DNA from 4 places in the Mesorhizobium sp. WSM2240 genome. Region 3 is predicted to be linked to each of the others. Evidence: predicted binding sites of a transcription regulator. Region 3 holds the regulator's gene; each other region holds the start of a gene.

Region 1 (5,248 bases), 470 kb from region 3:
TGAGAATGAAGAAGATGTCGCCGCCTTCCTCCAGATCGTATTGCAACCCGGTCTCGCGCGGTTCGACGATGTGCGGCGCGGCCAGCGGATCCCTGGCGCTGAGCAGGCGGTATTCCGTAGTTTCGTGATCGTTGATGCCGATGAATATCCAGTCATTGCTGCGCGAACCGCCCACACTCATGAAGAAGCCGGGATCGGGCTCCTCGTAGACGAGGCGATCGTCGGCATGATCGGAACCGAGCGCGTGGAAGAAAATCTTTGAGGGGCGATGGTTCTGGTCGAGCCGTGTATAGAAGAATCCATTGCCGGCAGCATTCCATACGCCCGAGCCGCCGGTGTCAGGGACGGTTTCGGCGAGGTCCTTGCGTTCCGCAAGATCGCGGACGTGCAGCGTGAAAAACTCCGAGCCCTTGTCGTCGAAGGCCCACAGGAGTCGGCTGTGGTCGGGCGAGTGGTCGACGCCGCCGATGCGGAAATACGGCCGACCCTCGGCTTCCGTGTCGCCGTCGAGGATGATGTCCTCCTCGCCGCCGTCGCGCGGGGTGCGGAAGTAGCGCGGCTGCTCTCCGCCCTTCTTGAAGGATGAGCCATAAGCGTACGGGCCGTCCTTCATCGGAACCGACGAGTCGTCCTCCTTGATGCGGCCCTTCATTTCATGAAACAGCGCCTTCTGTAGCTCGACGGTGTCAGCCATCAGGGTCTTCTGATAGTCGTTTTCGGCATTGAGGTGATCGCGGATGGCCGGATCGAGCAGCGCCGGCTCACGAAACACCTCCTGCCAGTTCTGTGCGCGCAACCAGGCGAACTCGTCTGTCCGGGTAATTCCGTGCCTGGTGTCGGAGACCGGGCGCTCCTCGGTTGCAGGCGGATTGATATTCGGAAACATGGTTTTTGCGGTCATTGCTTCTCGCTCGGGAAAATTCTTGAATGGCAAATGAATACGTCCGTCACGAGGCGTTCAAGAGCAGGTATCTAGATTTCAGCGTGCCCGGTTTAGCCGGTTCGCCAGAGGAGAGATAGATGAATAGGCTTTTGAGGGTCACCGCGGCGCTCGCCGCATGCTTAACCGTTGCAGTCGGCGCGAGCCAGGCCGTGGCGACAGTGTTTGCGGCATGGGAAGTTGCCAATGTGCCGTTTGGCGATACGTTGAACGTCAGGAAGTATCCGGCCGGCCATTCGCAGAAGCAGGCGGCGTATCCCAACGGCACGGTGCTGCAGATGACGGGCAAATGCACCGGCGGCGTCAACCTGCTCGACATCTCCAACCAGCCGGCCTGGAAGCAGGAGCAGGCGGTTCGTTACCGCTGGTGCCAAATCTGGCACGACCCGGCCCAGAACGGCAATTTCGTTACCGGCTGGGTTTACGGCAAATACATCGCTCCGCATTAATTGCCGCCGCATAAGTCGGCCTCGAAACTAAGCGGTTCCGCTCATACTGCAGCTCAGGCCCGTCCGGGTTGCTATACGTTTCAGCGCTCGCCGAGAACCGGCCTTGGGGGCAGTGTCCGAATCGGCTATCCGGCATGTGCACTGCGACGAAAAAGCGCCATTGCGCGACTTGAACCCCAAGCAGTAAAGACTTGGCGCAGCCGTGACGCTACGTAACGTTGCTGATTTGAGTGAAAATCGGGGTCGTCTAATCGACCTCGGCTCGTAAAAGTGTCCGGCGAATATCTGGAATGACTAGACGGGCAGCTAATATATACAAAAATTGTGAATTGACTTGACTTGGCAATATGCCCGATAAGACATCTCAGCGCGAATCGTGGGGTTTTGCCCTGCGCCAGACTGCGCAATGCCCCGCCGGTTAGAAAGGGGCGCAACAATCTAGCTAAATTGGGGCCCGAGTAATATGGACACTATGGAAACACCTGCTCGTAATCACGAGATGCTGATCGAGCTTACGGCCGATGTTGTCGCTGCTTATGTGAGCAACAATCCGGTCCCGGTCGGCGAACTGCCTAACCTTATTTCCGACGTGCATGCAGCGCTCGGCCGCGTCGGCGGCAGCGCAGAACAGCCGCCCGCCGACAAGCAGAAGCCGGCGGTCAATCCCAAGCGATCCGTGCATGACGACTACATCGTGTGCCTGGAAGACGGCAAGAAGTTCAAGTCGCTGAAGCGTCATCTGATGACCCATTACGGCCTGACGCCCGACCAGTACCGCGAAAAATGGAGCCTGGACGCCAGCTATCCGATGGTCGCGCCGAATTACGCGGCCGCGCGCTCGCAGCTCGCCAAGAAGATGGGCCTCGGCCGCAAGCCCAAGTCCCGATAGGCTTAGCCGTCTACAGGAGTTTCGCGACGGCGCCTTCGGGCGCCGTTTTGTTTTGTACCCTTGCCTTGGCGCAGCGCGGCTTTCGTTCCGCGCAGCCGGTCGAGCCCCTGCTTCAACGCTATGTGTCGGTTGAGATCGTAGCTCCAGTGCCGCCGCAGTCCCTTCAGGCGCTCGCGCTCGATAGCCCGTTCCAGGCGGCTGGCGAGCTTGAGCTTTTCGGCGGGTCCGGCCTCTAGCGCGGCGGCAAGATCGATGCCGCAGGCAAGATGCAGAGCGGCAATCTGCCGGGCATGCGCCGTTTCCTGGGCTTTCCGATGCTTGAAGTCTTTTGTTTCCTGATGAAATCCGTGCATGCCCCCTGGTCCTGTCCTTTGGCTTCGATGCCCACAGGCTAGGCGCGTGGCCAAGGGGTGGGGATAAAACTCCCGCCTAAAAAGTCAGAAGCATCAAAAAAGCACCGGATTTTCAGTAGGTTGGCTGCTGGCTGCCAGATTCTTTGTTCTCATTTTGTTCACATCCTGGTTGCAAGCCGCTATAAGAACTTATTCCTATCAGGCGAGAAGGAAAAGTTCAGTGCATTCGACAGCAGCGGCGGCCAGGAAGGCGATCATCGAAATCCAACCGAGGGCAAGGAGCGCTCCAACCCGCCCGGCCGGGCGGGTCGTGGGGCCACGCGGAGAACGCGTGGTCGAATTGTGCGAGAGCATGATCGACATCGTCGCGGCCTTGTTCAATGTCTCCGGAAAGGAACTGCGACGGTCGGGGCGGACAGATCATGGCGTCGCCCGAGTTCGCCAGATCGCGATGTATGTCAGCCATGTGGTGCTGCGGCTCAGCATGAACGAAGTCGGCCACGGCTTCGGGCGCGACCGCACGACGGTTCTCCACGCTTGCCACCTGATCGAAGACATGCGCGACGACCAGGATTTCGACTGTCTCGTCGCGCGGACCGAGAGGGTGGCGCTCGCCGCATTCCGCTACCGGCTGGGACTCTGACGGATGGCCGACAGGATGAAGCAGCGGATCCTGGGCTTTCTGGCGCGTGGCCCGGTCACTGTCCGGCCGGCGGCGAATGCGGGCAGGGTTCTGCTCACCGCCGGCGAGCGCGGGGCGATTGCAGTCGACGCCGCCTTACTGGCCGCAATGGCGAAGGATGGCGTGCTTATCCGGCAAGGCGCGCGCCTTTCGCTCGCGCCGGAGCGCGCAACGGCCGGCGCGGGTGGCGTGGAGACCAGCCGCTTCCAGGATCAGCATCGCGAACTGGAGATCATGCAGGTCGAGACCGGCGGGGAGCCGGGCCTTGCCTTGATCAATCTGGCGGAATCGCCGCTGGGGCAATTGATACGCCGCCGCGGCGCGGACGGCAGGCCGTTCCTGACGCAAGCGGAATTCGCGGCCGGCGAGCGCCTGCGGTCGGACTATACGCGCGGCAGGATCATGCCGCGGCTCGGCGCGAACTGGGAAGCGAGCGTCGCTTCGGGCACGCGCGCTCAGGGCGGCGGACTGGCCGAACTGACCGATGCCGCGCTCGCGGCGCGCCAGCGCGTCGATGCCGCGATCGCCGCAGTCGGCCCGGAACTTTCAGGCGTGCTGATCGACGTTTGCTGCTTCCTGAAAGGGCTGGAACTGGTCGAGCGCGAGCGCGGCTGGCCGGTGCGCTCGGCCAAGATCGTGCTGAAGACCGCACTCGGCGTGCTCAGCCGCCATTACAATCCGGCAACGGGGAGAACTGCGCGGCAGCGCCCGCTACACTGGGGAAGCGAGGACTATCGGCCGAAAATGTCGATCTAGAACGAGTATTAGGCGTGCTGGACGAGGGCGGCTTCGGCGTCGCCCTTCATGCGCTTGACCATGGAGCGCAGGCCGTTGGCGCGCTGCGGCGTCAAATGCTCGTCGAGGCCGAGCGAGCGCATCAGCGCCTCGGCGTCGGTAGAAACGATCTCGCTGGCGCGCTTGTCCGAAAACAGCGCGAGCATGATGGCGACCAGGCCGCGGACGATATGTGCGTCGGAATCTCCCTGGAAGCGGACGACCGGATCCGGCCCCGGACCCTTGTCGGTCACCAGCCAGACCTGGCTGACGCAGCCTTGAACCTTGTGAGCGGCGTCGCGCGCTTCGTCCGGGAAGGGCGGCAGCGCCTCACCGAGCTCGATTATATAGCGATAGCGCTCCTCCCACTCGTCCAGGAAGGCGAAATCGTCGCGGATGGTTTCGATCGTAGCAGTCATTGCCGTCGATATAGTGGCTCGACCGGGCCGCGTCACGGAAAAAGACTGACTTGTCGGGCAGGACGGCTGGCGCAAGACCTTCAGTTCGCTACCGGACCCTCGGCCTCGGGCGCAATGGTGCCGGTCATGGTGGCGGTGTCGGGTTCGCCGAAATTCTCGTCGAGCATTTCAAAGGCGATGCGGGCGGCCTCCCGCGCTCTGACGCCGACCGTTTGCAGGGCCGACTTGCCGGTCTCGCAGACTTCGGGTTTGCGCTCGCAAATGCCGGTTACATCGCCGACGGCCTCACGCGCGGCCAGAAACGCCTGGATGGCGCCGACGCTTGGGGCGTCCGTGGACGAATCGCCAGTGTCCAGCGGAAGGACCAGCAGGACCAGCGAAAACCAGAATGCCATCCGAACCAGAAAACCCATCTGACTGCCCTCATCGTCTCCGGGGCGCGCTTCGTAAAATGCGCGACCTCCTTGTTATCACTTCACCATGGCACAAGCCGCCCAAGGAGCGCTTGCCTGGGAAGGCGGCTTTTTCGACAAATTCGATTCAAATTTTAGACATCGCCGCATCCGGACAGTTCGATCAATGCTTTAACGGCGCAGGTAAGATTATATTAACCATGTAAACTATTGCAATTGCACAATTTTTCGATTCCATAAGGCGGTCTGTGGGGTCCCCGGCGTGCACGTTGGCTGCCTCGCGCGGCTAAACCGTCTGTTTACCATGGAACCAACTCACCCTGTCCGGA
Region 2 (5,248 bases), on a different replicon from region 3:
ACCTGCCCTGGTCCGAAGTCGTGCTTCGTCACGGATACGGGCACCGCACTGTGCAGTTTTCGCGACGATCGGAAAGGGTCGAGAGGAGCGCTTGCACGAATAGGCACCTGAGGATCCGCTATCATACTGACCCCTCATTCGGAACGACGTAATACGCGTTCAAATCACTTGCAGTATGATTTTGTGTCTCGGCGTGATTTCGCCCTTTCCCGCAAATGACCCCTATCAGGTGGACAAGCCGACAACCTTCTTGCGGTAGAGGTAGCTCTATCGGCGGCCCCTTCCAAAAGGGCCCTCGATCCGGGCCGTTGCTGTCGTCTATAGCAGAAAATGGCCCGCGCGCTGGTAAGGCACCTGGGACCACGGCTGCAAGCGCGCCCTGCTTGGCAGGGCCCGGCTTCCTCCGGTCACTTAGGCTTGGTCGTTGTCGGCCTTTCCGTCGAACTCGGCCTGATAGCTGAGCTCAAGCTTGGCGAGGAATGGAAGCGAGAAGGCGACGGAGATCTTCAGCTGGCCCTTGTGGGACAGTTTGGCGATTTGCCGGTTGATGTACAAAGGCGGCGGCCGGTCTTCTGGCAGAAGGTTACGAGCGTTTTCATGAGGTAGATCCTCCAAAGTGGTTGTGTGCAGTCGCGAAGCTCGAATATGGCTGGAAATGCCAAGTGCACCGCACAGCGGTCGCAACGCAGCGATGCGGAGAGGAGAACCCTTTAGGGTTGCGCGCCCGGGCAGGGGCTGCCGTATCGTGCGCAGCATGGATTGCGTACTGCCACTTTGGATTTGCCGGAAAACGCGGCCTTCGTAGCCCGGCCGCCTTTCAGTTCCTGGCCCGTTCGATGCGGGCCTGGAGCGGCCCGGCTGTGAAAAGCGGGGAAAAGGCGCTATATTCGGTTCCGGAGTAGGGACGAGCCTTTCGGCTCGCCCCCTTTTCCGAGAGCCAGAATTGGACTCGGATACTCGCTAGCCAGGTGGTCCGAGTCCTGTCACGTCTAGGGTGATGCTAAGTGGTAGGAACCATATGCAATCACCTCCGGTTCGAGAGCGAGGCCGTCGCCTCGGTCGGTACGATATTTGAAAAGCGGCATTGTCCGTTCGTTGCTGAGTACGGCCCGCTCGGTCTGGAACGTGCAGCCGTCCCAATCCTCCCACGCCTCCCAGCCTTGCGCGTCCGTAGCAGACGCGCACCTTGACCGTGTTGGCGGGCAGTTCCCCGATAATCGAGACGGTGAAGCTCCGCCAAGCTGCGACGGCGTGTCGTATACGGTGACATGGCGGCGGACAGGGCGCCCGAAAGGCGTCGCACTCATGCGGCACCTTCGGCGCTGATCGCCTTCATCACCCGTTTGGCGGCCCATCTCCCGGCCTCGTTCAAGTGTCGCTGCCACGCGCCTTGCGAGGGCGACCAGCGGAAGCCATTGGCCTTGAGCGCCCGCCGCGTCGCCTCGTCGAGCTTGCCGGGAAAAATCATCTGAATGCGCGCCATGTCCGCATTTCTCCTTGATCTCGACGGCTCCGGCCTGTGTCTCGACCTCTTGGCTTTGCGTTCCGTGCTGATGCATCCGAGTCAGGGATTTCAGCCGTCCTTGTAGGCGGCGGATTCTGCACGGTTGCCCGCCGTGTCGAATCCGCGTTTCCATTGCCAGGCGGCCAGCACGACGCTGCGCGCCGCCACATCTACCGAAAGGCCAGTCCGGGGGACGATCGCCGCAACCATGTCTGCGTCGTCGGCGCCGTCCTTCTCCATGGGCCGGATAATGGAGTTCGCGGCCTTCATCTTGTCGATCGACAAGGCCAGGTCCTCAATCTTCGCCATGGTCCGTTGCAACGCTGAAGGATCGCCCGAGCGGATCGGCTCGTCGCCGTGGGGAAAGGCTTTCCGCTTCACCCCTTTCTTAGGTTCGCCGGACGCGGCGAAAGGCCGGTTCAGCATCAGCACCCGATGTCGCCAGGAGGGTTCCGACCCTACCCCGCTTGAATACAGCCGTCCCCTCCCGTTGGGCGCTGGGTAAGGTTGCAATGTTGCACCGTATTGACTCCTGCTTCCGTCATGAACAAAAAGGGAACATTAGGGCAAGCTGATGAGTTTCCATTGCGATGCGATCTGCCGCGAACATGTCTGTCGAGCAGCTCCAGGAGCGGATTAGCGTCCTGGGGGGCGGGAAGGGCCGAAGCCGCGCGGTGCTTGCCTTCGGAGTGCCGGAACTCGACAGCCGCCTTCCGCAAGGCGGACTGGCGCTCGGGGCTCTGCATGAGGTCGCAGGTGGTGGAAATGACGCTGTTGATGGCGCGGCCGCGGCACTCTTCGCAGCGGGAATTGCCGCGCGCGCGACGGGCAAGGTGCTGTGGTGTGTTACCCGACCCGACCTGTTCGCGCCGGCGATCGAACAGGCCGGCCTTGCCCCGGGAAGGGTAATCTATGTTGAAGCCGGCGACGAAAAAGCTGTTCTCGCCTGTTTCGAAGAGGGGCTTCGTGGGGGTTTTGGCGCTGTCGTTGCCGAGATTGCCCGGCTTTCAATGACGGCCTCACGGCGGCTTCAGCTTGCGGCCGAAAGCTCGGGCGCCATCGGCATCGCCATTCGCCGCTGGCGACGTCAGACGGAGGCAACCGATTTCGGCCAGCCAACCGCCTCCGAGACACGCTGGCGCGTCTCGGTCCTGCCGTCGACGCCCTTGCCGGTGCAGGGCGTCGGACGGGCCCGCTGGCATGTCGAGCTGATCCGATGCCGAGCCGGAGAGAGCGCTGATTTCACAGTGGAGGCATGTGATGCCAAGGGTCGTATCGCTCTTCCTTCCGATGTGGCCGACAGACCGCTTCAGAAGGAAATCGGGCGACGCCGCGCCTCGGCCTGAGACGCCGCTCGTCCTAATCGGCCGTAACGGTCGTCGCCGCGTCGTACTCGCCGCCGACGCGGCAGCGAACGCGGCCGGCTTGCGTATTGGTATGCCGGCGAGCAAGGCGCAGGCGATTGTTCCGGGCCTGATCGTGCATGATGCGGAGCCTGAGGCGGATGTCGACTCGCTCGGACGGTTGGCGCTGTGGGCACGTCGCCGCTATGCGCCGGTCGTAGCCACGGATCCACCGAATGGCATCGTGATCGACACGACCGGCGCCGATCATCTGCATGGCGGCGAGAGGGCAATGCTAACGGAAATAGTGCAGCGGCTTGCAGCATCCCGCATTATGGCTCGGGCGGCGGTCGCCGACAGCTGGGGAGCTGCCCATGCGCTGGCGCGCTTCGGCGGGGGGACGACCATGGTCGTTTCATCCGGCGAGACTGCGCAGGCAATCCTGCCTTTGCCGATCGCGGCGCTTCGCCTGCCCGCAGCAACGCTAGAGGGCCTGAGGCGGCTCGGATTCGAGGCAATCGCCGACCTCGCCGGCACGCCGCGCGCAGCGCTCGCCTTGCGTTTCGGGCCGGAGCCCGGCCGCCGCCTCGACCAGGCATTTGGGCGCGTGAGAGAGCCCATCGAGCCGATCCAGCCGGACGAGATCATCGATGTGCGTCGCAGTTTTGCAGAACCGATCGGCGCGCCGGAGACGATCGCCCGCTACGCGGGCAAGCTGGTGGCCGAACTTTGCACCGAACTTGAGACGCGAGGGCAGGGCGCGCGACGGCTGGATCTTCTTTGCTTCCGTGTCGACAACCGCCTCGAGGCGGTCCGTGTCGGCACAGCAATGCCGGTGCGCGATGTAAAGCGCCTGACCCGTCTACTCACCGATAGAATCGAGACCATCGATCCCGGTTTTGGCATCGAGCTGATGCGGCTTGCCGCGACCGTCGCCGAGCCGCTACGGGCGAAACAGACAATTTCCTCGCTTGCCGAGGCGCCGGAACCTGACGTCTCGGATGTGATCGACATCCTCGCCAACCGTGTCGGCGAGGACCGGCTCTATCGCTTCGCCCCGGTGCAGAGCGACGTTCCCGAACGCTCGGTTCAACGCATTGCGCCGATGGCGCCGGATACCGGCGAGGGCTGGCCCGGCCATTGGCCTCGACCGTCGCGGCTGCTGCCGCGGCCCGAGCCGATCGAGACGGTCGCGCTTCTCCCCGACCATCCGCCCGTGACTTTCACCTGGCGTGGCGTTCGGCGCCGCGTGAAACGGGCTGACGGACCGGAACGCGTTTTCGGGGAATGGTGGAAGCGCGACGCCGAACTCGCGGCGGTGAGGGATTACTTCCAGGTCGAGGACGAGAACGGCGAGCGTTACTGGGTCTACCGCGCCGGCGATGGTGAAGATGCGGCGACCGGTTCGCATCAATGGTTCATGCACGGAATCTTCGGATGATGGCCGAAACCCGATATGCCGAGTTGCAGGTAACCTCGCATTTCTCGTTCCTGCGTGGAGCATCGTCATGCGAGGAACTGTTTGCGCAAGCGGCGCTGCTCGGCATTGAAGCGCTGGCTGTCGTCGATCGCAATACACTTGCCGGCATCGTGCGCGCCCATGAGGCGGCCAAGACGACCGGCGTCCGGCTGATCGTCGGCTGCCGTCTTGATCTCGCCGACGGCATGTCGATCCTGGTCTATCCGAGCGACCGTCCGGCCTATTCGCGTCTCTGCCGGCTGCTGTCGCTCGGCAAGGGCAGGGCCGGCAAGGCGAAATGCCATCTCGAATGGGATGATGTCGTCGCCTATGGCGAGGGACTGATCGCGGTCCTCGTGCCGGACCAAGCCGACGATCTTTGCGCCGTTCGTCTGCGGCGGCTGCGCGACGCCTTCGCCGATCGAGCCTATATGGCGCTCACCTTGCGCCGACGCCCCAATGACCAGCTCCGGCCTTACGAGCTGGCAAACCTGGGGGCCAAGATGCGTGTGCCCAGCGTCGTCACCAATGATGTGCTGTTCCACGAGCCGGCGCACCGCATGATGCAGGATGTCGTCACCTGCATTCGTCATAACGTCACCATCGACGACGCCGGCTTCCGGCGCGAACGGCATGCGGATCGCTATCTCAAGCCAGCCGCGGAAATGGAGCGGCTGTTCAGCCGCTATCCCTATGCCCTTGCGCGAACCATCGAAATCGCCGACCGCTGCCGGTTTTCGCTCGACGAACTGGCCTATCAATATCCCGAGGAAAAGACGATGCCGGGTCTCACAGCGCAGCAGGCGCTGGAAAAGCTCACCTGGGAAGGCGCTGCCCGCCGCTATCCCGAGGGCGTGCCCGACAAGGTGGTCAAAATCCTGAAACACGAGCTGCGGCTGATCGAGACGCTCGAATACGCGCCATACTTCTTGACGGTCAATT
Region 3 (5,248 bases):
GTCTGGGGGGCGGACGCTATCCTGATCATCATGGCGAGCGTCGGGGACAGCGAGGCCCGTGCGCTCGAGGAGACAGCATTCGAGCTCGGCATGGACGTGCTCGTTGAGGTGCATGACGAGGCCGAGACTGAGCGCGCGCTGAACCTGTCGTCGCGGCTGATCGGCGTCAACAACCGCGATTTGCGGACATTCGACGTCAGCCTCGAAACCTCAGAGCGGCTGGCCAAGCTCATGCCGGCCGACCGGCACCTGGTCGGCGAGAGCGGCATCTTCTCGCATGAGGACTGCCGGCGGCTGGCGCGAAGCAACATCGGCACATTTCTGGTCGGAGAGAGCCTGATGCGGCAGGCGGATGTGGCGGCCGCTACGCGCGCGCTCCTGACCGGCGAAACCATCGCCGCCGAGGGGTAGTCCATGGCCGGTGGCAAGAAGCTCACCCATCTCGGTGCCCAGGGCGAGGCGCATATGGTCGATGTCGGGGCAAAGGCCGAGACCGAGCGGACGGCAATCGCCGAGGGCATCGTCACCATGTTGCCCGAGACGCTGCGCATGATCATGGCCGGCAACGCCAGGAAGGGCGACGTGCTCGGCACGGCGCGCATCGCCGGCATCATGGCCGCCAAGAGGACGCATGAGCTGATCCCGCTCTGCCATCCGCTGCTGCTCACCAAAGTGTCCGTCGACATCCAGCCGGAGCCGGCCCTGCCCGGCCTGCGGGTCATCGCGCTCGCCCGCGTCACCGGCAAGACAGGCGTGGAAATGGAGGCGCTGACTGCGGCGTCGGTCGCTTGCCTGACCATCTACGACATGGCCAAGGCGCTCGACCGCGGCATGGAGATTTCCGGGATAAGGCTGGTCGAAAAGACCGGCGGCAAATCCGGCGACTACCGGACGGGTGGGTAATGGCGCTGCTGCCGGTCGCGGACGCCTTGCGGCTGCTGCTGGACGGCGCGAGGCCTCGCGAAACGGAGACAGTGCCGCTGGCCGATGCTGCGGGCCGAGTGCTGGCAGAGCCGCTGAAGGCGTTGCGGACTCAGCCTCCCTTCGACGCCTCGGCCATGGACGGCTACGCCGTGCGCGCCGCGGATGTTGCAAATGTGCCGGTGCAGCTCGAAATCATCGGCGCCGCTCCCGCCGGGCGGCGTTTTCCCGGCAAGGTCGGTCCCGGACAGGCGGTGCGCATCTTTACCGGTGCGCCGATGCCGAAGGGCGCCGACACGATCGTCATTCAGGAGAATACGAGCAGCGTTGGCGAAAATGGCGTCGAAGTGACGGAAGCGGTAGCCGCCGGCCACCACATCAGGAGCAAGGGGCTGGATTTCGCCGAGGGCGACCTGCTGCTTGAACGCGGACGCGTGCTCGATGCGGCTGCGCTGTCGCTCGCCGCATCCGCCAATCATGCGACGCTTCGCGTAGTCAAGCGGCCGCTGGTGGCGATCATCGCGACGGGCGACGAATTGGCGCCGCCAGGCAGCGAGCCCGGACCGGACCAGATCATCGCCTCCAACGCCCTCGGCGTCGGGGCGATCGTGCAATCGGCCGGCGCCCGCGTAATCGATCTCGGCATAGCACAGGACAGCAAGGAGTCGATTTCGGCGCTGGTCCGGCGGGCGATGGATGCGCAGGCCGACGTGATCGTCACGCTTGGCGGGGCGTCCGTCGGCGACCATGACCTCATCCACGACGTACTGACCAGCGAAGGCGTCGTGCTCGATTTCTGGAAGATCGCCATGCGGCCCGGCAAGCCTCTGATGTTCGGGCGGCTCGGCGCCACGCGCTGCCTCGGCCTGCCCGGCAATCCGGTGGCGGGCCTGGTCTGCTCGCATCTGTTCCTGAAGCCGCTCTTGGCGCAACTCGGGGGCGTGCCTCACCAACCCGACCTGCGCCGGGCGAGGCTCGCCACCGCCCTGCCCGCCAACGACACGCGCCAGGACTATATTCGCGCCGTGGTGAAAGCCACTCCGGACGGGCTTATCGCGGCGCCGTTCGGCATCCAGGATTCTTCGATGCTGAAGATATTCGCGGACGCCAACGCGCTGATCGTGCGCGAGCCGTTCGCAGCCGCCGCAGATGTCGGCGCGTCGTGCGACGTTCTGATGTTACGCTGAACAAATCGTCAACGCGTTCATTAAAATTTAAAAGGTTGCAGAACACAACTGGAACAGATAGTGTTTGTTCTGGATTTGTTTTCCGTTTGATTCTTGGGAGCTGTGATGCTGACGCGCAAACAACATGAACTGCTGCTCTTCATCCATGAACGGTTGAAAGAGGCCGGTATCCCTCCCTCGTTCGACGAAATGAAGGACGCACTGGATCTAGCCTCGAAGTCCGGAATCCACCGGCTGATCACAGCGCTCGAGGAGCGCGGCTTCATTCGCCGCCTGCCCAACCGCGCGCGGGCGCTGGAGGTGCTGCGGCTACCCGATTCGATAGCGCCGGGCTTGAATGCGGCGCGGAAATTCTCGCCGAGCGTCATCGAAGGCAGCCTCGGCCGCCGCCCGCCCGAGCCGTCGCGCGTGCCCGCAGCCGGCAATGATGACGACGCCCGCGCTTCAATATCGATCCCGGTCATGGGCCGCATCGCGGCCGGCGTGCCGATCGAGGCGATCCAGCACAAGACCCATTCGATCGCCGTTCCGCCGGAAATGATTTCGGGCGGCGAGCACTACGCACTCGAGGTGAAGGGCGATTCGATGATCGAGGCCGGTATTTTCGACGGCGACACGGTCATCATCCGCAACGCCAATACGGCCAATCCCGGCGAGATCATCGTCGCCCTGGTGGACGAGGAGGAAGCGACTCTGAAGCGCTTCCGCCGTAAGGGCGCGTCCATCGCGCTCGAAGCCGCCAATCCGGCCTATGAGACACGGATTTTCGGGCCCGACCGGGTCAAGGTGCAAGGCAAGCTCGTCGGGCTAATCCGGCGTTATTGAGGCGATTCGCCGGCGGCGGCGTCTTCCGGCTGGTTGGGCGGCGTCTTGGCCTCAGGCGTAGGTTTGCGCAGATAGGGTGGCATGCCGCGCGCTGCGCGCGAGAATTGGCGCTGCGCATGCCAGGGCCGGTAGGGCTTGGCCACGGCATAGCGGATCTCGGGTTTCGAGCCCTGTGCGGCGAAGTGGATAGCAGCACTTCCGTGCCTAGCGAGGTCGCGCTTGGTGACGATCGCTACGGCGGGGCTTTTGCAGGAAAGCTCGGCCGTAGCATCATCGATAATGATCAGGGATGCGTAGTCGCAGGCACTTCGAGCCGCGGCGGCATTGGCCGTATGAACGATGATTTGGCCCGACGGGTGGCGGATTACGCATCGCTCGGGGTCGCAGTCGAAGCGGGTGCCTGGAATGCTCTTGGAAGGCGGCGACGTCTCGGCGGGCTGGCTCGCCGGCTTGAGCGATGGCTCATCGGCTTCAGATGCATTCGCTACAAGCGTCCCAAGCAGTGATGCTGCCGCATACGAGCCGGATGAAGCCGGCTCCTCGGAATACTGCACCCGGGAATCCGCGGATTTTTCCGGCGGGACGATGGTTTCAGCGCGCAGCGCGCGCTTCCAGCTGTCGATCGTGAACTGGTTAGGCCGCGCCCGATTGACGGCCAATTCTCCCTCTCCATTACGGAGCGCAACCAAACGCCCGTCTTCCGAGACAAACACATCAGGTGTCTTGGCGCCGACTAGCGCTAAGGCACCAAGCACGGCAAACGGCAGGGCCGCCAGCCGAAGCCTGGTCGTCGCCATGGTGGCAAAGACCAAGGCAATGGCGATGAGCAGGACGGCCTGGACCGAGACAAGGCCAACCGCGTCGAGCGGCGAGCGGACGGAAAACCAGTCGGCAACGACGATCATGGCCGAAAGTCCCCTGCCCATAATATAGAAGAACGGCGCGTCGAGGCCGAACGGCATGGCGGCAGCGCCCATAACCGCGAATGGCATGACCAGCACCGAGACGATCGGCATGGCCGCAAGATTCGCCACCAAGCTGAGCGGCGAGACGCGCTGGAAGTGGTATGCGCCGAACACTGCGGTCGCCAAGCCGGCCACGACCGAGGTCGCCGCCAGACCTACGGCAAGCACCAGTACCTTCCGTAGCATATTCCTGGCCGGCGACCGGGCGGGCGGGCGGGCTGTGGTGTTGGAATTGGCCTGCCTGCGGTCCGACCACCAGGCATAGGCTCCGACAAGCGCGGCGGTGGCGGCGAAAGACATCTGGAAGCTCGGACCCACCACCTCATGCGGCGAAATAACGATGACGAGGATCGCCGAGATCGCCAGATTGCGCATGCTCAGCGCGGCGCGGTCGAAGAGCAGCGCCGTCAACATCACCGCGAGCATGATGAAGCTGCGCTGCGCCGCGACTTCGCCGCCGGAGATAAAGAGATAAGCGGCAATCGCGGCGAGGGCCGCAACCGCGGCATACTTCTTGACCGGCCGCCGCGACGCGAAGCCTGGAAACAATGCGAAGCCAACCCGCAGGCCACCCATGATCGTGCCGGCGACCAATGCCATGTGCAGGCCGGATATCGAGATGACGTGGTAAAGGCCGGTTCGCCGCAACGATTCATTGACCACCTCAGGGATGCCGGCGCGGACGCCAACGACCAGAGCTGCGGCGATCTCCCCCTCCGGGCCACCGATGCTCTCCCGGATACGGTCAGCGATGGCGTTGCGGCCGTTCTGGACCCAAGCGGAAATGCGCGCCGAGAAGGGCAGGTGCGGTTTCAATACGTAAAGATCATTCAGCAGCTGGTTGTTCTGTCTTACTTTCTCCGTCCCTGCAGGCTGCGGCGCGGCCGCTGTCGTGAGCTGCGGTGTGCGCAGGAAAAAACCGCTCGCGCCGATGCGGTCGAAGTAGCTCTCGAATGAGAAATCATAGCTTTGCGGCCGCACCGGGCCGGAAGGCGGCATCAGCCGCACGAGGCCGGTGACCTCCGCGCCGACCGCGAGGCCGGCAGGAATCTTTACCGCCGAGGCGCGAATCCGGTCCGGCGCATAGCGCAGTTTCGGGCGGGCGGTGGCGGTGACGTCGAGCGTCAACCGCGTGCGGCCATTAGCGAGGTGGTCGATCGCAGCCACCCGGCCGGTGACGACTGTCGATATTTCGCCGCCCAGCATTTTCGTGCCGGCCCGCCAGGTTTCGACTTTTGCCGCCAGAAAGCCGAGAAGGCAGACAAGGACGGCGGCCAGCGCGAAGTGGGTCACGCCGCGCGACGGCAGCAGCGCGAGAACAAGACCGATGGCGAGCGTTCCCCCTAGCGC
Region 4 (5,248 bases), 1.4 Mb from region 3:
GAATTCGAGGCCTTTCGCCGAGTGCAGCGTCATGATGTTGACGGCGTCCATGTTCTCCTGCTGCTCGGCGTCCATGACCAGCGCGACATGCTCGAGGAAGGAGCGCAGCGACTCGTATTCCTCCACGGAGCGGATGAGCTCCTTGAGGTTTTCGAGCCGGCCCGGCGCTTCCGCCGAACGGTCGTTCTTCCACATGTCGGTGTAGCCGGACTCTTCCAAAATGGTCTCGGCAAGCTCGGTATGGGGCGTGTGGTCGAGGGCTGCCTGCCAGCGCGCGAAATTGGCGGCGACTTCGCGGAGTGCGGCGCGCGGCTTCGGCTTCAGCTCGTCGCTTTCGGCGAGCTTTTCGGCGGCTTCCAGCATCGGCACGCCAAGCGCGCGGGCGGTGTCGTGGACCTGGCGGATGGCGGCTTCGCCGAGGCCGCGCTTGGGCACGTTGACGATGCGCTCAAAGGCGAGGTCGTCCGCGCCCTGGGCGACCACGCGGAAATAGGCGAGCGCGTCGCGGATCTCCTGGCGCTCGTAAAAACGCGGGCCGCCGATGACGCGGTAGTTGAGGCCGAGCGTGACGAACCGGTCCTCGAATTCGCGCATCTGGAAGGACGCGCGCACAAGGATCGCCATGTCGTTCAGATTGTGCTTTTCGCGCTGCGCCTGCTCGATGGTCTCGCCGACGGCGCGGGCTTCCTCCTCCGAATCCCAGGCGGCGTGGACATGGACCTTGGCGTCGTCGGGGTCGGCCCTTTCGGTGAACAGGGTTTTTCCCAGCCGCCCTTCATTGTGGGCGATGAGATGCGAGGCCGCGCCGAGAATGTGGGCGGTGGAGCGGTAGTTGCGCTCCAGCCGGATGATGGTCGCGCCGGGGAAATCCTTGTCGAAGCGGAGGATGTTGTCGACCTCGGCCCCGCGCCAGCCATAGATGGACTGGTCGTCGTCGCCGACGCAGCAGATATTTATCTGCTGCCTTTTGTTTTCGCTCACGGCCGCAAAGTCGCGCTGCCCCTCACCCTTACCCTCTCCCCGTAAGGACGGGGAGAGGGGGGCATCAGCGTTGGAGCTTCCTCCTTCTCCCCGTTTTTCCCGGGGAGAAGGTCCGGCAGGGGATGAGGGGCGGCGCGGCTCCTCCGGCCGCTGCGCCAGGAGCCGCAGCCACATATACTGCGCGGTGTTGGTGTCCTGGTATTCGTCGACGAGGATGTATTTGAAGCGGCGGTGATATTCCTTCAGCACGTCCGGATAGGCGCGGAAGATGCGGATGGGGTGGCACAGGAGATCGCCGAAATCGCAGGCGTTGAGCGTCTGCAGCCGCTCCTGGTAGGCTTGGTAGAGCTGGCGGCCCCGGCCGTTTGCGAAGGAGCGCGCGTCGCCCTCGGGGATTTCCGAGGGGCCGAGGCCCTTGTTCTTCCAGCCGTCGATCATCATGGCGAACTGGCGCGCCGGCCAGCGCTTGTCGTCCAGCCCCTCGGCCTGGATCAACTGCTTGATCAGGCGCACGACGTCATCGGTGTCGAGGATGGTGAAGCCGGATTTCAGGCCGGCGAGCTCGGCGTGGCGGCGCAGCATTTTTACGCCGATGGAATGGAAGGTGCCGAGCCACGGCATGCCCTCGATGGCTTCGCCGACCAGCATGCCGACGCGCTGCTTCATCTCGCGCGCGGCCTTGTTGGTGAAGGTGACGGCCAGAATCTGGCTGGGAAAGGCGCGGCCGGTGGCAAGGATATGGGCGATGCGGGTGGTAAGCACGCGCGTCTTGCCCGTGCCGGCTCCGGCCAGAACCAGCACCGGACCCTCCGTGGTCTCGACCGCGAGGCGCTGCTCGGGGTTGAGGCCGGCGAGGTAATCGGGCGCGGAAGCCTGGCGCGCGGCCATGGCGCGCGCGGCGATGCCCGAAGGCGCGTGGCCGCCAGCCGGGCGGGCGGGCGGGGCGCTCGGCTCGTCGAAAAAGGGCATGTCGTCCGGGAAACCTGACATTGACACCGAATGTAGTGATTCGGGGGCGAAAGACCAGCAGCGTTTCCGTTTTGTGCCGCAAGGCGCGGCGTTTGGCCCGGCGCAAGGCATTGCGGCCGACCGGGCGTGGCGGCGGGGCAACGCGGCGCTTCAAATGCCTGGGAGCGCACTTTCCGAAGCCGCCGCTCGCGCTAGTTCGAGAAGCAGGGACATGCGAACGACAGATCATTCATGGCAGGCAGGAAGAAGGCCGGGAAAAGCATCGGCGATCATGAGGGGCAGTCCGCCGCGCCGGAGCCGCAGGTGGAACTCGGCGCGGCGGATGAAGCGCCCGTGGAGGAAAGCCGGCCGGCGTTCAGCCGCAGCGCCAGGGCGGCGGCGGCACTCGCCCGGGCGCTGCGCCATGATTTCGGCATCGCAGCACGCCGCTCGGGGAGGGCCATTGCGGCGGGCGCGAGGCGGCTAGGCAGACGGACACGCGAGGCCGATTATTCAGGGATCGAGGCGCGGCTCGGCGCGCTGGCCGGCTCGATCCGCAGCCTGCCGGGACTGGCTGAGCGCTGGCGGAACCGGGCAGGAGAGGCGGGTGTCGAGCCGGGCTCCCCGCAGGCCGTCGAAAGCCGCAGGCGCTATTCCTGGCTGCAGGCGGCGGCGCTGTCGGTGCTGGCTTTCATCGTGGTCTCGGTCGGCGTGCTGTGGTGGGCGCTGCGCGACGTGCCCTGGCAGGAGATCGCCGAAGGCTCGTTGAAGCCGGTGGTGGTGCTCGAAAGCGCCGACGGCGAGGCAATCGTGCAGCAGGGGCCGTATCAGGGCGCCTACGCCAAGCGCGAAGAGTTTCCGCCGCATCTGGTCGATGCGGTGCTGGCGGTGGAGGATCGCCGCTTCTACGAGCATTACGGCATCGATTTTCGCGGCGTCGGGCGGGCGATCTGGCGCAATCTGCTGGCCGGCGGGGTGGTCGAGGGCGGCAGCACCATCACCCAGCAGCTGATAAAAATCCTCTATCTGGAGAGCAACCGCACCTTCAAGCGCAAGATCCAGGAACTGGTCATCGCCTTCTGGCTGGAGGCCAGGTTCGGCAAAGACGAGATCCTCACGCGCTACCTGAACAACATCTATCTCGGCGCCGGCGCGACCGGGGTGCCGGCGGCCGCGCGCATCTATTTCGACAAGAGGGTAAACCAGCTCAATCTGACCGAATCGGCGCTGCTGGCCGGCATCATAAGGTCGCCCTCGCAGCTCAGCCCGCTCACAAACCCGCAGGGCGCTGCCGAGCGGACCGAGACCGTGCTGGACGTGATGGTGGCGAGTGGCGCGATCGACGAGGCGGAAGCGCGGGCGGCGCGGACGCAAACCGCAATGCTCAACCCGGCGCGCCCGGCGCACCGCGCCGGCAGCTGGTTCTCCGACTGGGTGCTCGACGATGCGCGCGAGATCGCCGGGCCGTATCGCGGCACGATCAATGTGCGCACCACCATCGTGCCGAAACTGCAGGCGCTGGCGGAGGAGGCAGTGCGTAAGGGGCTCGCTTCGGAGCAGGCCGCGGGCGTCGGGCAGGCGGCGCTGGTCGCCATGACGCCGGACGGCGCGGTGGTGGCGATGGTGGGCGGGCGCGACTATGCCGGCAGCGAATTCAACCGGGCGGCGGCGGCGATGCGGCAGCCGGGCTCGGCCTTCAAGCTGTTCGTGCTGCACGCCGCGCTGAAGGCCGGCTATTCGCCGCGCGACAGGGTGCGCGACGAGCCGGTCGAGATAAACGGCTGGACGCCTAAAAATTTCGGCGGCGAGTATAATGGCCGCGTCTCCATCGCCGAGGCCTTCGCGCGCTCGCTCAACGCCGCGATGGTCAATCTGGCGCAGGAGGTGGGCCTGAAGAACGTGGTGGCGGCGGCACGCGAGCTCGGCATAGACGCGCCGCTGACCGAGACGCCGGCCCTGGCGCTGGGCGCGTCGGAGGTCAGCCTGCTCGACTTGACCGGCGCCTACGCCTCGGTGCGGGCCGGGCTGGCGCCGATCGAGCCGTGGGGCATCGTCTCGTTCCAGAGCGAGGGCCAGCCGCAGGCGTTCCGGGTCGGGCCGTCGAAGCAGCCCGAAGTCGATCTGCGCGGCGCGCAGCGCGACCTGGTCGGGCTGTTGCAGCTGGTGGTCGACCGCGGCACCGGTAAGGCCGCCAGCCTCGACGGGTTCGCCGCCGGCAAGACCGGCACCAGCCAAAATTATCGCGACGCCTGGTTCATCGGCTTCAACGAGCCGCTGGTGGCCGGCGTCTGGGTCGGCAATGACGACGACAGTCCGATGAACGAGATCACCGGCGGCTCGCTGCCGGCGGCGATCTGGAAGAATTTCATGTCGGCGGCCCGCGATACGGCCCGGGAGCCGACGGAGGCGGTGACCGCGACTGCGGAAGGGGAGGAGACGCCGGTGTCGTGCAATGTGCGGGCATGCTCGCGCGCCTATCGCTCGTTCCGGGCCGAGGATTGCACGTTCCAGCCCTATAGCGGGCCGCGGAGGCTGTGCGAGAAGTAGTTTCCCGGGCAGGGCTTCCGATCGTGCGCGGACGCCATCGTCAATCGAAGATGACGACGTTTGCCGCGCGAGCGGCCTTGAGAAACGCGTCGCGGGCATCGCTTGTCGAGCAGGTTCCCTCAAGGGCGGCTTCGGCGGTGTGTATCGCTTTCTCCAGCAAATCCTCGAAGGGCCAATCCACGGCGGAAAGATAATCCATGGCCTCGCGAACCGAAGCGATCTCTATCCTGCCGACGTCAGGGTCATCCACCGTGATCGGGCGGTCGAAAGGCTTGTTTGTCATAGCCACGTCCCTTTGAGGAGCACCGCAAAGCGCTCCTACAACCCCTTATTGCCCGGCTTGTTCCCCCGGCCGGGTGTGGCGGAGCGGGCGACGCCTTGGGCCGACTTTGAACAAAACATCCATGCGGAGCTGGCGCCGAGCCAGGGTCGGGCCGATGGAGGTCTATCGCTGGCCCGCGCGCAAATTGGCGTGAAGGAACGGAACGTTTTGAACCAGCCAGCGTAACTGGTTGATTCAGGCGGAGAGCGGCGCCGCAACTCGATATGGGCAGAGGCAGACTTGGTGCTGGATGACCTTGCGCACGCGAATGCCGGTCGCTTGACGGTGCTGACCATAGCGGTGGTGCCGCTTTTCTTCGTCATCAGCGGAATTTTGATCCGCTATGCCGCATTCACGCAGGTCTGGCCGGACCATAGCCTGCAGCCCTATCTGCAATCGCTGTGCAGGTGGGATTGCTCCTGGTATGTGGGCATTTCCGAGCACGGCTAT

Evidence for each region. Region 3 encodes LexA, which represses DNA repair genes until DNA is damaged. Its sites were predicted from a motif close to TGTTCNNNNTGTGTTCNG; they were not measured.
Region 1: the regulator LexA is predicted to act here: its motif matches at 2,776-2,793, upstream of ABVK50_RS07460 (cytoplasmic protein).
Region 2: the regulator LexA is predicted to act here: its motif matches at 2,048-2,065, upstream of ABVK50_RS32965 (ImuA family protein).
Region 4: the regulator LexA is predicted to act here: its motif matches at 2,012-2,029, upstream of ABVK50_RS16940 (UvrD-helicase domain-containing protein).

What each region holds. Positions count from the first base shown of each region.
Region 1 is NZ_CP159253.1:1,565,731-1,570,978, forward strand. It holds gene ABVK50_RS07445 (S9 family peptidase) at 1-901, opposite strand, end outside; gene ABVK50_RS07450 (SH3 domain-containing protein) at 1,021-1,389, shown strand; gene ABVK50_RS07455 (MucR family transcriptional regulator) at 1,853-2,278, shown strand; gene ABVK50_RS07460 (cytoplasmic protein) at 2,281-2,631, opposite strand; gene ABVK50_RS07465 (helix-turn-helix domain-containing protein) at 2,852-3,274, shown strand; gene ABVK50_RS07470 (DUF6456 domain-containing protein) at 3,290-4,069, shown strand; gene ABVK50_RS07475 (SufE family protein) at 4,078-4,506, opposite strand; gene ABVK50_RS07480 (DUF5330 domain-containing protein) at 4,587-4,919, opposite strand.
Region 2 is NZ_CP159256.1:711,109-716,356, reverse strand. It holds gene ABVK50_RS32980 (hypothetical protein) at 412-756, opposite strand; gene ABVK50_RS32975 (hypothetical protein) at 1,304-1,483, opposite strand; gene ABVK50_RS32970 (hypothetical protein) at 1,574-1,936, opposite strand; gene ABVK50_RS32965 (ImuA family protein) at 2,095-2,850, shown strand; gene ABVK50_RS32960 (DNA polymerase Y family protein) at 2,765-4,288, shown strand; gene ABVK50_RS32955 (error-prone DNA polymerase) at 4,288-5,248, shown strand, end outside.
Region 3 is NZ_CP159253.1:2,033,685-2,038,932, reverse strand. It holds gene trpC (indole-3-glycerol phosphate synthase TrpC) at 1-411, shown strand, start outside; gene moaC (cyclic pyranopterin monophosphate synthase MoaC) at 415-903, shown strand; gene glp (gephyrin-like molybdotransferase Glp) at 903-2,108, shown strand; gene lexA (transcriptional repressor LexA) at 2,214-2,933, shown strand; gene ABVK50_RS09700 (ComEC/Rec2 family competence protein) at 2,927-5,248, opposite strand, start outside.
Region 4 is NZ_CP159253.1:3,394,513-3,399,760, reverse strand. It holds gene ABVK50_RS16940 (UvrD-helicase domain-containing protein) at 1-1,971, opposite strand, end outside; gene ABVK50_RS16935 (PBP1A family penicillin-binding protein) at 2,182-4,476, shown strand; gene ABVK50_RS16930 (DUF982 domain-containing protein) at 4,517-4,759, opposite strand; gene ABVK50_RS16925 (hypothetical protein) at 5,042-5,248, shown strand, end outside.